One region of the Rhizobium sp. NFR12 genome, then DNA from elsewhere that is predicted to be linked to it. Evidence: predicted binding sites of a transcription regulator. Region 1 holds the regulator's gene; the other holds the start of a gene.

Region 1 (5,765 bases):
GCAAGTCCGTCTGGCGCGACAGGAAGGCGGGGATCTGCAGGATATCGATCGTATCCGCCACGAGAGCGCATTGCTCTTCAGTGTGAATGTCGGTCAGAACGGGAAAGCCGAATTCCGTCTTCAGATCGGCAAAGATTGCCATCGCGTTGTCCAAGCCGATGCCGCGCTTGCCGGAGATCGACGTGCGGTTGGCCTTGTCGAAGGAGGATTTGTAGACGAGGCCGAGGCCGAGCTTCTTGCAGAGTTCGACAAGCGTACCCGCGATCATGAAGGCGTGATCACGGCTTTCCATCTGGCAGGGACCGGCAATCAGCGAGAGCTTTGCCGTGTTGGAAAAAACGACTTTCGAACTCCCCTCGCCCACGGACACTTCAGAATTGGCGGAGACTGTCATTTCACTATTCCTCGAAACCGAAAACCACACCTTGCCCCGGGGCTGCCGACACGATCACGCGGCCATCCCTGCGGATGAATGCGACGTCATTAGCAGCAAGGGTGATCTCTGTCACGGCGAGATCGGTGGTCTTGAAGATGATCCCGCGCGCAGCGAGGCGCGACGATAACAAGGGCTTCATCGAAGACCGGAACTCGTCGCTGAACGTGTCGTTGGATTGAATGCGGATGCTGGCATTGGCAGCTTCGATCCGCAGACCGTCTTTCCCTTGCTCGGGTTGCGTCTCGAACACGGTTTCGAAAAGCGGCAGAAACTCCAGCGGGTCATCTGCAGAAAATACGATCTCTCGAAGGCCTGTAACGGCGTTTGCGTGCTCATCAAGACCACCGCGATCTTCCGGTAATGCGGCCATTCGCTGGCAGGAAAACAGCAAGATGTCATCGACCTCGGGAACTGCCGCGAAGGCCAGACGGAATGAGACTTCGCTCTCCCTACCATCGGGCAACTGCATCGGGCGGGAGAATTGAAGCATCTCGCCCGCAGACATGTGCCCGTCCACAAAACGGATATGATCGGCCGCTGCATCCTGCGTCCCGACGACCACCGCCGATAGACCTTCCCTTTTCCGCTGGCCGCGAAAGCGGATGTCGCGATCGGTGAACACGTTGCCTCGTTTTGCCGCAAGCGAGGCTTGCCGACGGTTAACAATGGCCAGTGGCTCGAGGTACGAGCCATCCGCGAAGAATATGCAGGCATTGGCCGTGCCGAAAGGGTGAACACCTTCAGGTGCCACAGTAAAGCCGAGAGCGGTCAACCTCCCCCGCGCTGACGCCAGATCTGCAACGGGCAGAACCAAATGATCGACTGACTTGTTACCCACTTACACCCCCAAAGTCTTATTCCGCAGAACATTGGCTATCGCGGGAAACTCGGCAAGTGCTGCGCACGAACTGAATACGTGATCGAACGCTGAAATGAGACTATTCTTGAGCAGAAATTTGGGGCTTGCGGAACACAGATAGAACATATAGCGTCCGTTCTGCATTTGTTTCCAATTCTGAGGGTCCCGTCCATGCTGACACGCAAGCAACAGGAGTTACTTCTGTTCATCCACGAGCGGATGAAAGAATCAGGCGTGCCGCCGTCGTTTGACGAAATGAAGGACGCTCTCGACCTTGCATCGAAGTCCGGCATCCATAGGCTGATCACCGCGCTCGAGGAGCGTGGCTTTATTCGCCGTCTGCCGAACAGAGCACGCGCGCTCGAAGTGATCAAGCTGCCTGACGCCTATGTGGCGAACCTTCATCCGCGACGGGGATTTTCTCCCAGTGTCATCGAGGGAAGCCTCGGCAAAACGCAACCGGTCGTCGCTCAGAAGCCGGCGCCGGTCATGGCGGACAATCCGTTCTCGACAAACATTCCGGTCATGGGTCGAATCGCTGCCGGCGTGCCGATCTCCGCGATCCAGAACAACACCCATGACATCGCCGTTCCGATCGAGATGCTGGGTTCCGGCGATCATTACGCGCTCGAAGTGAAGGGCGATTCGATGATCGATGCCGGCATCCTCGATGGCGATACCGTCATCATCAAGAATACCAGCACCGCAAGTCCAGGCGATATCATCGTTGCCCTGGTCGATGAGGAAGAAGCGACCCTGAAGCGGTTCCGCCGCAAGGGTGCCTCGATCGCACTGGAAGCGGCAAACCCGGCTTACGAGACCCGCATCTTCCCGCCCGACCGGGTGAAGGTCCAGGGCAAGCTTGTCGGCCTTATTCGCCGCTATCATTAAGAACGGTGTCATCCCGGAGATGCGCAGCAACAGCCTCCGGGATGCCAAAGTCGAATTGTCCCGTTCGCCAGTCATAGAACCGGTGGACGGTCCACGGACGGCTTGAGGTCTGTGCGCTGTCTCGCATCGCCGCCGTAATCTTGATGTCTGGCGCTGTCGCGTTCGGAATAATGGTGATTTCCAGTGCGCCAGTCCGGCGCAACGTCCGCCCGCTGAGAAGCAAGGCGCCGGAGCGGCAAGTATCGAAGCGTGCGCCGGGCGAGACGATGATCCGACCGACATCGCAGGCAAGACCGGTGTATCGGTTGTCTTCGACGGTGACGATCCGGATGTCCTGAGCAGTCTGCGCCGCGCACAGGATTTTCGGCAGACAGGCGAATCGTCCGGGCTTCAATGCTTGAAGAAAACCCCTGACATATTCGATTTCCCGGCGCGTCAAATCCGGTCGCGAATGTGGTCCAGGTGGTCTGTCATCGCTTTTCGCAAGGCTGGCACCTCGCGCTGGTTCCGAAGAGGCAAGAACCGGCAAGGCGAGCGGTTGTTCTCCGGTCTCAAGCACCAGCGCTCGCCGCCATTGATCGTAGATAAATCCCGGCGGTCGGGTTCGATTGAGGGTGATCTTGTCATCCTGGATCACGCCGACCGATGCGCCGTCTTCGGATATGACGATATCAGGCCTCGGCGCCGAGCCTGAGCGGACCGCAAAGAGCAAAGCCACCGCCATGAACAGCGCGCCTGTCAACCTCAGCGGCGTGCGCAGCAGCGTCAGAAGCAGAAAGCCTGCCGTCGCCAGAGGCAGGAAAAGCGGGTTCTGCCGGCCGATGGCAATATCGCCGCCCCATGCGGCGACGATCTCGGCAATGCGAATGACGATCCGCAGCCCCTCGCCCATGATGAACAGAACGGGAGCATCCAGCCCGAACGGCATCAGCAGCATGGCCACGAGACCTGCCGGCATCACCACGAAGGAAATGATCGGCATGGCCGCGAGATTGGCCGCGAGGCCGTAGGTGGTCAGATGGTGGAAATGCTCGATCGAATAGATCGACGTCGACGTACTGCCGATCAGCGACGTCACCACGATCCCGGCAATGAAATGCAACGTCGCCGCAATACCCGTTATCCAACGGTTGCTACCTTTTGTCTCCTCCTTTCCTTTCGCGAAATATCGCGTCCAGAGGGCGAACCCTGCCACCAGTGCCGCGGTTGCCGCAAACGACATCTGGAAACTCGGACCCAGAATCTCCGACGGCGAGATGGCGAGGATGATGATTGCCGAAAGGGCGACGTTGCGAAGGCTGATGGAGGGTCGATCGACGAGCACGGCGACCAGCATCACCGCCATCATGATATAGGCCCGCTCGGCGGAAACCCCGAACCCGGAAATCAGGTAATAGGCGGTCGCCATGACAAGCGCACCGAACGCGGCAAACTTCTTGATCGGATAGGCCTGCGCAAAGCCTGGAAACAGCGACAGGACGGAGCGAACGCCGACGAAGAAGATACCGGCTGCCAGCGCCATGTTGAGGCCTGAGATCGCGACGATATGGGCCAGTCCGGACAGACGAAGCGCCTCGGTCGTCTCACGGGAAATTGCACGGCGCTCGTCGGTCACGATTGCGGCAGCAAAAGCGCCCGCATCCCCCTTGACCGTATCGCGGATGCGATTGCCGATTGCGCTGCGAAGCGCAAAAAGCCCTCGCTGCATGTCCGACCATAACCCGGGTTGGTCATCGATCGCCGGTTGTACGCTAGGCGCGCCGTAAAAGAAGCCAACGGCCCCGATTTGATCGAAGTAGGAGGAGAAGGCGAAATCGTTCAATCCGGGAAGCGCCGGGCCAGAGGGTGGCGACAGACTGGCACGGCCGGAAACGCGCTCTCCGATGTCTGCAGGGTCGTGTTGGCTTCTGGCAAGAACCGAGACGCGCTGTGGCGGTCGTGAAAGCGAGGGCTCAGATGTCTGCTCGATCCTGAGGATATAGCGCCAGCGGCGCTGTGCATCGGCTTCGCGTCGTTCGACAATCCCGCTGATGGTCGTCGTGACGGGCGAATCGAGCACGACCGTCGAACACCGCCAGGTTTCGAGCGCTGCCAGCGCAGAACCGGAGAGAAGCAGGCAGAGTACAAGGTTGGCACGAGACAGTGGATGCGCGCGATACCGTGTCAGCCCTGCGGTCACCATCGAGATCGCAAGCATGGTTGCGAGAATGAATGGCGATGGCGTCCAAGGAAGTGCGAACCAGGTCGCAGCGCCGGCGTCTAGCAAGACAGGCAGGAAGAGGAACACATGACCGTGGGAAAGCTCCTCGCTCAACGACGTGCACAGCCATTTGGAAACGGGCCGGTCTCTGACCACATATCCCAGGAAAACATCCTCGGAATGATGGTCGTTTCGACCATCATTCCGGACTCCCGCGGGCATTGTCTGCGATGCCGATTCGGGCGTCCAGAGTGCGATTGCGTGGGGTGTCGAAGCAAGCATCATCGGCTTGCTGCTGGCTGCCTCAAAATCGCTCCGCCATTCGCCATGATGGTTTATCCCGCCGGCTCCGCTGCAGAGACGGTGATTGATAAACGCAACCTGCGCGTTTATATTCTCCTCGTCAACACATTCGCCAAGCTGCGGTTTTCCTTCACGTTACGGCCTCTTACACCATGAGGTTGGGCATCTTTTAAACGTGTCCTGCCTAAATTATTTTCGCGCTGCACAAAATGTCGCAGGAGCGCTTGGCATCACCTTTAGGATCATATAGCTAACTTGCGACGCTTAACTCTTATGGCGCTTTCTGGGCGCCATGCCGCCAACAGGTTGGAGGATCAGAATGACGGAACAAAGCGCAAATCTCGTACTTGGTGATAAGACAGTCGACCTCTCGGTGCGATCGGGCACGATTGGGCCGGATGTTATCGATATCGCAGCCCTGTACAAGCAAACCGGTGCCTTCACCTACGACCCCGGCTTCACGTCGACTGCATCCTGTGAATCCAAGATCACCTATATCGACGGCGACAAGGGTGTTCTCCTGCACCGCGGCTACCCGATCGAGCAGCTTGCTGAACAGGGTGACTTTCTGGAAACCTGCTATCTGCTTCTCTATGGAGAACTGCCGACGGCTGCCCAGAAGAAGGACTTCGATCATCGCGTAACCATGCACACCATGGTCCACGAGCAGATGAGCCGCTTCTTCACCGGCTTCCGCCGCGATGCGCATCCTATGGCCGTCATGTGCGGTTGCGTGGGCGCTCTCTCGGCCTTCTATCACGATTCCACCGACATCACCGATCCGCACCAGCGGATGGTTGCGTCGCTGCGCATGATCGCCAAGATGCCGACGCTCGCCGCCATGGCGTACAAGTACCATATCGGCCAGCCCTTCGTGTATCCGCAGAACGACCTGGATTACGCCTCCAACTTCCTGCGCATGTGCTTTGCCGTGCCGTGCGAAGAATACAAGGTCAACCCGGTCCTGTCGCGCGCCATGGATCGCATCTTCATCTTGCACGCGGATCACGAACAGAACGCGTCGACCTCGACGGTTCGCCTCGCAGGTTCCTCGGGTGCAAACCCGTTCGCCTGTA
Region 2 (5,765 bases), on a different contig from region 1:
ACCCGCGACGACGTGGAAAGCGGTGCGTCGCTGGAGCGTATCGCGCACGAGACGACCCGCGATCAGCTGATGGCGGCGCTTGCTGCCGCACGCGACCGTCAGGGCGACATTACTCCGATCGATTCGCGGCATCCGGGCGACGAGACCCGCTATCTGCGTTTCTACGTCAATGCGGTGATCGACGAGAGCGACGAGGCACCCGAAGAGGCGGCCATCATCTATTCCGTCGAGACGACCGAGCAGAAGGCGCTCGAGACGCAGATGGCGCAGACCCAGAAGTTGAACGCTGTGGGCACGCTTGCCGGCGGCATCGCCCACGATTTCAACAATGTGCTGACGGCAATCCTTCTGTCCTCCGATCACCTGCTTTTGCAGGCGCGTCCGTCCGATGCGAGCTTTGCCGACCTGATGGAAATCAAGCGCAACGCCAACCGGGCCGCCGTTCTGGTGCGCCAGCTTTTGGCCTTCTCGCGTAAGCAGACGATGCGTCCGGCGGTGCTGAACCTCACCGATGTGGTGGGCGACCTGCGGATGCTGGTCGACCGGCTGATTTCCGGCACCAATGTCAAGCTCGATGTCGACTACGGGCGTGACCTGTGGCCGGTGCGTACCGACCTGTCGCAGTTCGAACAGGTTCTCATCAACCTCTGCGTCAACGCGCGCGATGCGATGCCGCAGGGCGGCACGATCCTGATCAAGACCCGCAATGTGACGGCCGAGGAAACCAGCAGCTTCCATCAGGCCGATCTGCCGGCGGAAGATCTCGTGATGGTCGAGGTTGCCGACAGCGGCACGGGCATTCCGCCCGAGATCATGGACAAGATCTTCGAGCCGTTCTTCACCACCAAGGAAGTGGGCAAGGGGACAGGTCTCGGCCTTTCGATGGTCTATGGCATCATCAAACAGTCCGGCGGCTATATCTATCCGGAATCGGAAGTCGGTCGCGGAACGAGTTTCCGGCTGTTCCTGCCGCGTCACATTCCCGAAATACCGGTCATCACGCCAGAGGCCGCAGAGGCTGCAGCTCTGGCAGCCGCACAGCCTGTGGCTTTGAAAGCGCCGGCGGAAGACATGGATCTCACAGGCAAGTCTGCGGTCGTGCTGCTTGTGGAAGATGAAGAAGCGGTTCGCCGGGGTGGCAAGCGCATGCTGGAAACGCGCGGTTATACCGTGCACGAAGCCGGATCCGGCGTCGAAGCACTCGACATCATGGACGAGCTCGAAGGCAAGGTTGATATCGTCGTTTCCGACGTTGTAATGCCTGAGATGGACGGGCCGACGCTTCTGACGGAACTGCGGAAATCCTATCCGGATCTGAAGTTCATCTTCGTCTCCGGATACGCGGAGGACGCGTTTGCGCGCAACCTGCCGGCCGATGCGAAGTTCGGTTTTCTGCCCAAGCCGTTTTCGCTGAAGCAGCTTGCCGTTGCGGTTCGCGAGATGCTCGACTCGGACTGATTTTCTGATCCGCCTGCCAACCTTTATGGAGCCTCGCGATTCGTCCGTCGAACCGCGAGGCTTCTTGCTTTAACGCCTGATTTTCCACAGGTTATGTGCGCGAGAACGTTCCGGGAACGAAATCGCGATAACGCAGTTCAATCAAGCTGATAAAAGCCTCTTGATTGATGAGAACAAAAAGAGTACACGATGTCCATCGGCTGCTTCATTGCTTGCGTGGCGGCAATAACCTAAAGGTGGGACCTCATGGCACAGAATTCATTGCGGCTCGTAGAGGATAAAGGCGTGGACAAGAGCAAGGCGCTCGAAGCAGCACTCTCACAGATCGAACGATCCTTCGGTAAGGGATCGATCATGAAGCTTGGCTCGAACGATAGCATCGTCGAGATCGAGACAGTTTCCACCGGTTCCCTGAGCCTTGATATTGCGCTCGGCATCGGCGGTCTGCCGAAGGGCCGTATCGTCGAAATCTATGGTCCGGAAAGCTCGGGCAAGACAACGCTTGCCCTGCAGACCATTGCCGAGGCTCAGAAGGGTGGCGGTGTTTGCGCCTTCGTCGACGCGGAACACGCACTCGATCCGGTCTATGCCCGCAAGCTCGGCGTCGATCTGCATAACCTCCTGATCTCGCAGCCTGATACGGGTGAGCAGGCGCTTGAGATCACCGATACGCTGGTGCGTTCCGGTGCTGTCGACGTTCTCGTCATCGACTCGGTTGCGGCATTGACGCCGCGCGCCGAAATCGAAGGCGAAATGGGCGACAGCCTGCCGGGTCTTCAGGCCCGTCTGATGAGCCAGGCACTGCGCAAGCTGACAGCGTCGATCTCCAAGTCGAAGACGATGGTGATCTTCATCAACCAGATCCGCATGAAGATCGGCGTGATGTTCGGTTCGCCGGAAACGACGACAGGCGGTAACGCGCTGAAATTCTACGCGTCCGTCCGTCTCGACATTCGCCGCATCGGCCAGGTCAAGGAACGCGAAGAAGTCGTCGGCAACCAGACGCGCGTCAAGGTCGTCAAGAACAAGATGGCGCCTCCGTTCAAGCAGGTCGAATTCGACATCATGTATGGCGAGGGCGTGTCCAAGACCGGCGAGCTCGTCGATCTCGGCGTTAAGGCTGGGATCGTCGAGAAGTCGGGCGCATGGTTCTCCTACAACAGCCAGCGCCTTGGTCAGGGCCGCGAGAACGCGAAGTCGTTCCTGCGAGACAACCCGGAAGTGGCGCGTGAAATCGAGACGTCGCTGCGCCAGAATGCCGGCCTGATCGCCGATAAGTTCCTGCAGAATGGCGGACCCGATGCCAATGACGGCGACCAGGCCCCCGACCCTTGATCGGGCTTGGGTTGGGATGCCGGTCTAGGGCATCCTGACGCTGATCTTCGCCGGTTTTTCGGCTTTCAAATCTTGCCGGCCGCCATCGCAAAGATGCGCGGCCGGTCTGCGTTTCGGGCGGGTTTGGGATGATTAGGGGTGCTGTGGCTGGACAGTCGGGAACGCGGACGATACAAGCCTTTCGTCTTCGAATAACAGCATCGCACCCGGCGATAAAAAGGGCTTAGCATGAGCGGCGTGAATGAAATCCGGTCGACGTTTCTCGACTATTTCCAAATGAACGGCCACGAGGTTGTGTCCTCGTCCCCGCTTGTGCCGCGCAATGACCCGACGCTGATGTTTACCAATGCCGGTATGGTGCAGTTCAAGAACGTCTTTACCGGTCTTGAAAAGCGCCCCTACACCACGGCGACCACCTCCCAGAAATGCGTGCGCGCCGGTGGCAAGCACAACGATCTCGACAATGTCGGTTACACCGCCCGCCATCTCACCTTCTTCGAGATGCTCGGCAACTTCTCGTTCGGCGACTACTTCAAGGAAAACGCGATCGAGCTTGCCTGGAAGCTGGTCACAGAAGGGTTCGATCTGCCCAAGCACCGGTTGCTGGTCACGGTCTATTCGGAAGACGAGGAAGCTGCGACGCTGTGGAAGAACATCGCCGGCATTTCCGACGACAAGATCATCCGCATTCCCACTTCCGACAATTTCTGGCAGATGGGCGATACCGGCCCCTGCGGTCCGTGCTCGGAAATCTTTATCGACCAGGGCGAAAATGTCTGGGGTGGACCTCCGGGCTCGCCTGAAGAAGACGGCGACCGCTTCCTGGAATTCTGGAACCTCGTCTTTATGCAGTACGAGCAGACGGCACCCGGCGAGCGTACGCTGCTGCCGCGCCCGTCGATCGATACCGGCATGGGTCTCGAGCGCATGGCCTGTGTCCTGCAGGGCAAGCAGAGTGTGTTCGACACCGATCTGTTCCAGACGCTGATCGGAACGATCGAGGATGTCCTGAGCGTGAAGGCCGAGGGCAGTGCCAGCCACCGCGTCATCGCCGACCATCTGCGTTCGTCCGCGTTCCTGATTGCCGACGGCGTCCTGCCATCCAACGAAGGCCGTGGTTACGTGCTTCGCCGCATCATGCGCCGCGCCATGCGCCATGCGCAGCTGCTCGGTGCCAAAGAACCTGTGATGTACAAGCTGCTGCCGACGCTGGTGCAGGAAATGGGCCGCGCCTATCCGGAACTGGTGCGCGCCGAGGCGCTGACCGCGGAAACGCTGAAGCTCGAGGAAACCCGCTTCCTCAAGACGCTCGAACGTGGTTTGTCGCTGCTTTCGGACGCGACCAGCACGCTCGACAAGGGCGACATGCTCGACGGCGAGACGGCGTTCAAGCTTTACGACACCTACGGTTTCCCGCTCGACCTGACGCAGGACGCGCTCCGCGCCCGCGAAATCGGCGTCGATCTCTCCGGCTTTACCGATGCGATGGAACGCCAGAAGGCGGAAGCCCGCTCGCATTGGGCAGGCTCCGGCGACAAGGCGACCGAAACCGTCTGGTTCGAAATCAAGGAAAAGTTCGGCGCCACCGAATTCCTCGGCTATGACATCGAGACTGCCGAAGGCGTCGTCCAGGCGATTGTCAAGGATGGCAAGGCCATCGACAGTGCCTCGAGCGGCGATGCCGTCCAAATCGTCGTGAGCCAGACGCCGTTCTACGGTGAATCCGGCGGCCAGATGGGCGATGCCGGTTTGATCTCGACCGACCACGCCAAGCTTGAAGTGACCGACGTCCAGAAGCGGGGCGAGGGGCTGTTTGTCCATATCGCAACCGTGACCGAGGGCACGTTGAAGGCTGGCGACGCGGTCATCCTCGCCGTCGATCACGCCCGCCGTTCGCGCTTGCGCTCGAACCATTCCGCGACGCATCTGCTGCATGAAGCCCTGCGGGAAGTGCTCGGCACACACGTGGCGCAGAAGGGCTCGCTGGTCGCTCCTGAGCGTCTGCGGTTCGACGTGTCGCATCCGAAGCCGATGTCGTCAGAGGAATTGCAGGTCGTCGAGGATATGGCCAACGCCATCATCCTGCAGAACGCGCAGGTCACGACGCGCCTGATGAGCGTCGACGATGCGATTGCCGAAGGCGCAATGGCATTGTTCGGCGAGAAATACGGCGATGAAGTTCGCGTCGTCTCGATGGGCAAAGCCGTTGATGGTCCGAAGGCCGGCAAGCCTTACTCGATCGAACTCTGCGGCGGCACGCATGTCAACGCGACGGGCGATATCGGCCTTGTGCGCATTCTCTCCGAAAGCGCCGTCGGCGCCGGTGTTCGCCGTGTCGAAGCGGTGACGGGGGATGCAGCGCGTGCCTATCTTGCCGAGCAGGATGAGCGTGTGAAGACCTTGTCCGGCGCGCTGAAGGTTCAGCCGACCGAACTCGTTTCTCGCGTCGAGGCGCTGATCGACGAGCGTCGCAAGCTTGAGAAGGAGTTGGCGGATGCCAAGCGCCGGCTCGCCATGGGTGGCGGTCAGCAGGGCGGCTCTGCCGACGACATCCGCGAGATCGCTGGCATCAAGTTCATGGGCAAGGCGCTGGCCGGCATCGACGCGAAGGACCTGAAGGGGCTCGCGGACGAAGGCAAGGCCACGCTCGGTTCCGGCGTCGTGACCCTGATTGGCGTTTCTGAAGACGGCAAGGCAAGTGCGGTCGTGGCGGTGACGCCTGATCTCATCGGTCGCTTCAGTGCTGTCGATCTGGTGCGGATCGCCTCTGCAGCGCTCGGCGGCAAGGGCGGCGGCGGACGGCCGGATATGGCGCAGGCCGGTGGCCCTGACGGTGCCAAGGCCAATGAAGCGCTGGAAGCCGTGGCGGCAGCGCTCGGCGCCTGAGAGTTGGAATGATCGGGCGGCCACTGGCCGCCCGTTTCACATGAGGTTTGGACATGGGATTGAACGCAACAATACAGGATGAGATA

The links. The regulator LexA, encoded in region 1, represses DNA repair genes until DNA is damaged. The targets are predictions, from matches to a motif close to TGTTCNNNNTGTGTTCNG.
Region 2: a site for LexA is predicted at 1,628-1,645, ahead of recA (recombinase RecA). Genes of this name have one in related genera too.

The regions. Positions count from the first base shown of each region.
Region 1 is NZ_FNWM01000002.1:1,067,477-1,073,241, reverse strand. Features, by position in the region: gene kdsA (3-deoxy-8-phosphooctulonate synthase) at 1-394, opposite strand, end outside; gene BLW69_RS12545 (VOC family protein) at 399-1,274, opposite strand; gene lexA (transcriptional repressor LexA) at 1,467-2,186, shown strand; gene BLW69_RS12535 (ComEC/Rec2 family competence protein) at 2,167-4,671, opposite strand; gene gltA (citrate synthase) at 5,009-5,765, shown strand, end outside.
Region 2 is NZ_FNWM01000001.1:1,480,062-1,485,826, forward strand. Features, by position in the region: gene BLW69_RS07085 (cell cycle histidine kinase CckA) at 1-1,458, shown strand, start outside; gene recA (recombinase RecA) at 1,705-2,793, shown strand; gene alaS (alanine--tRNA ligase) at 3,022-5,679, shown strand; gene ttcA (tRNA 2-thiocytidine(32) synthetase TtcA) at 5,733-5,765, shown strand, end outside.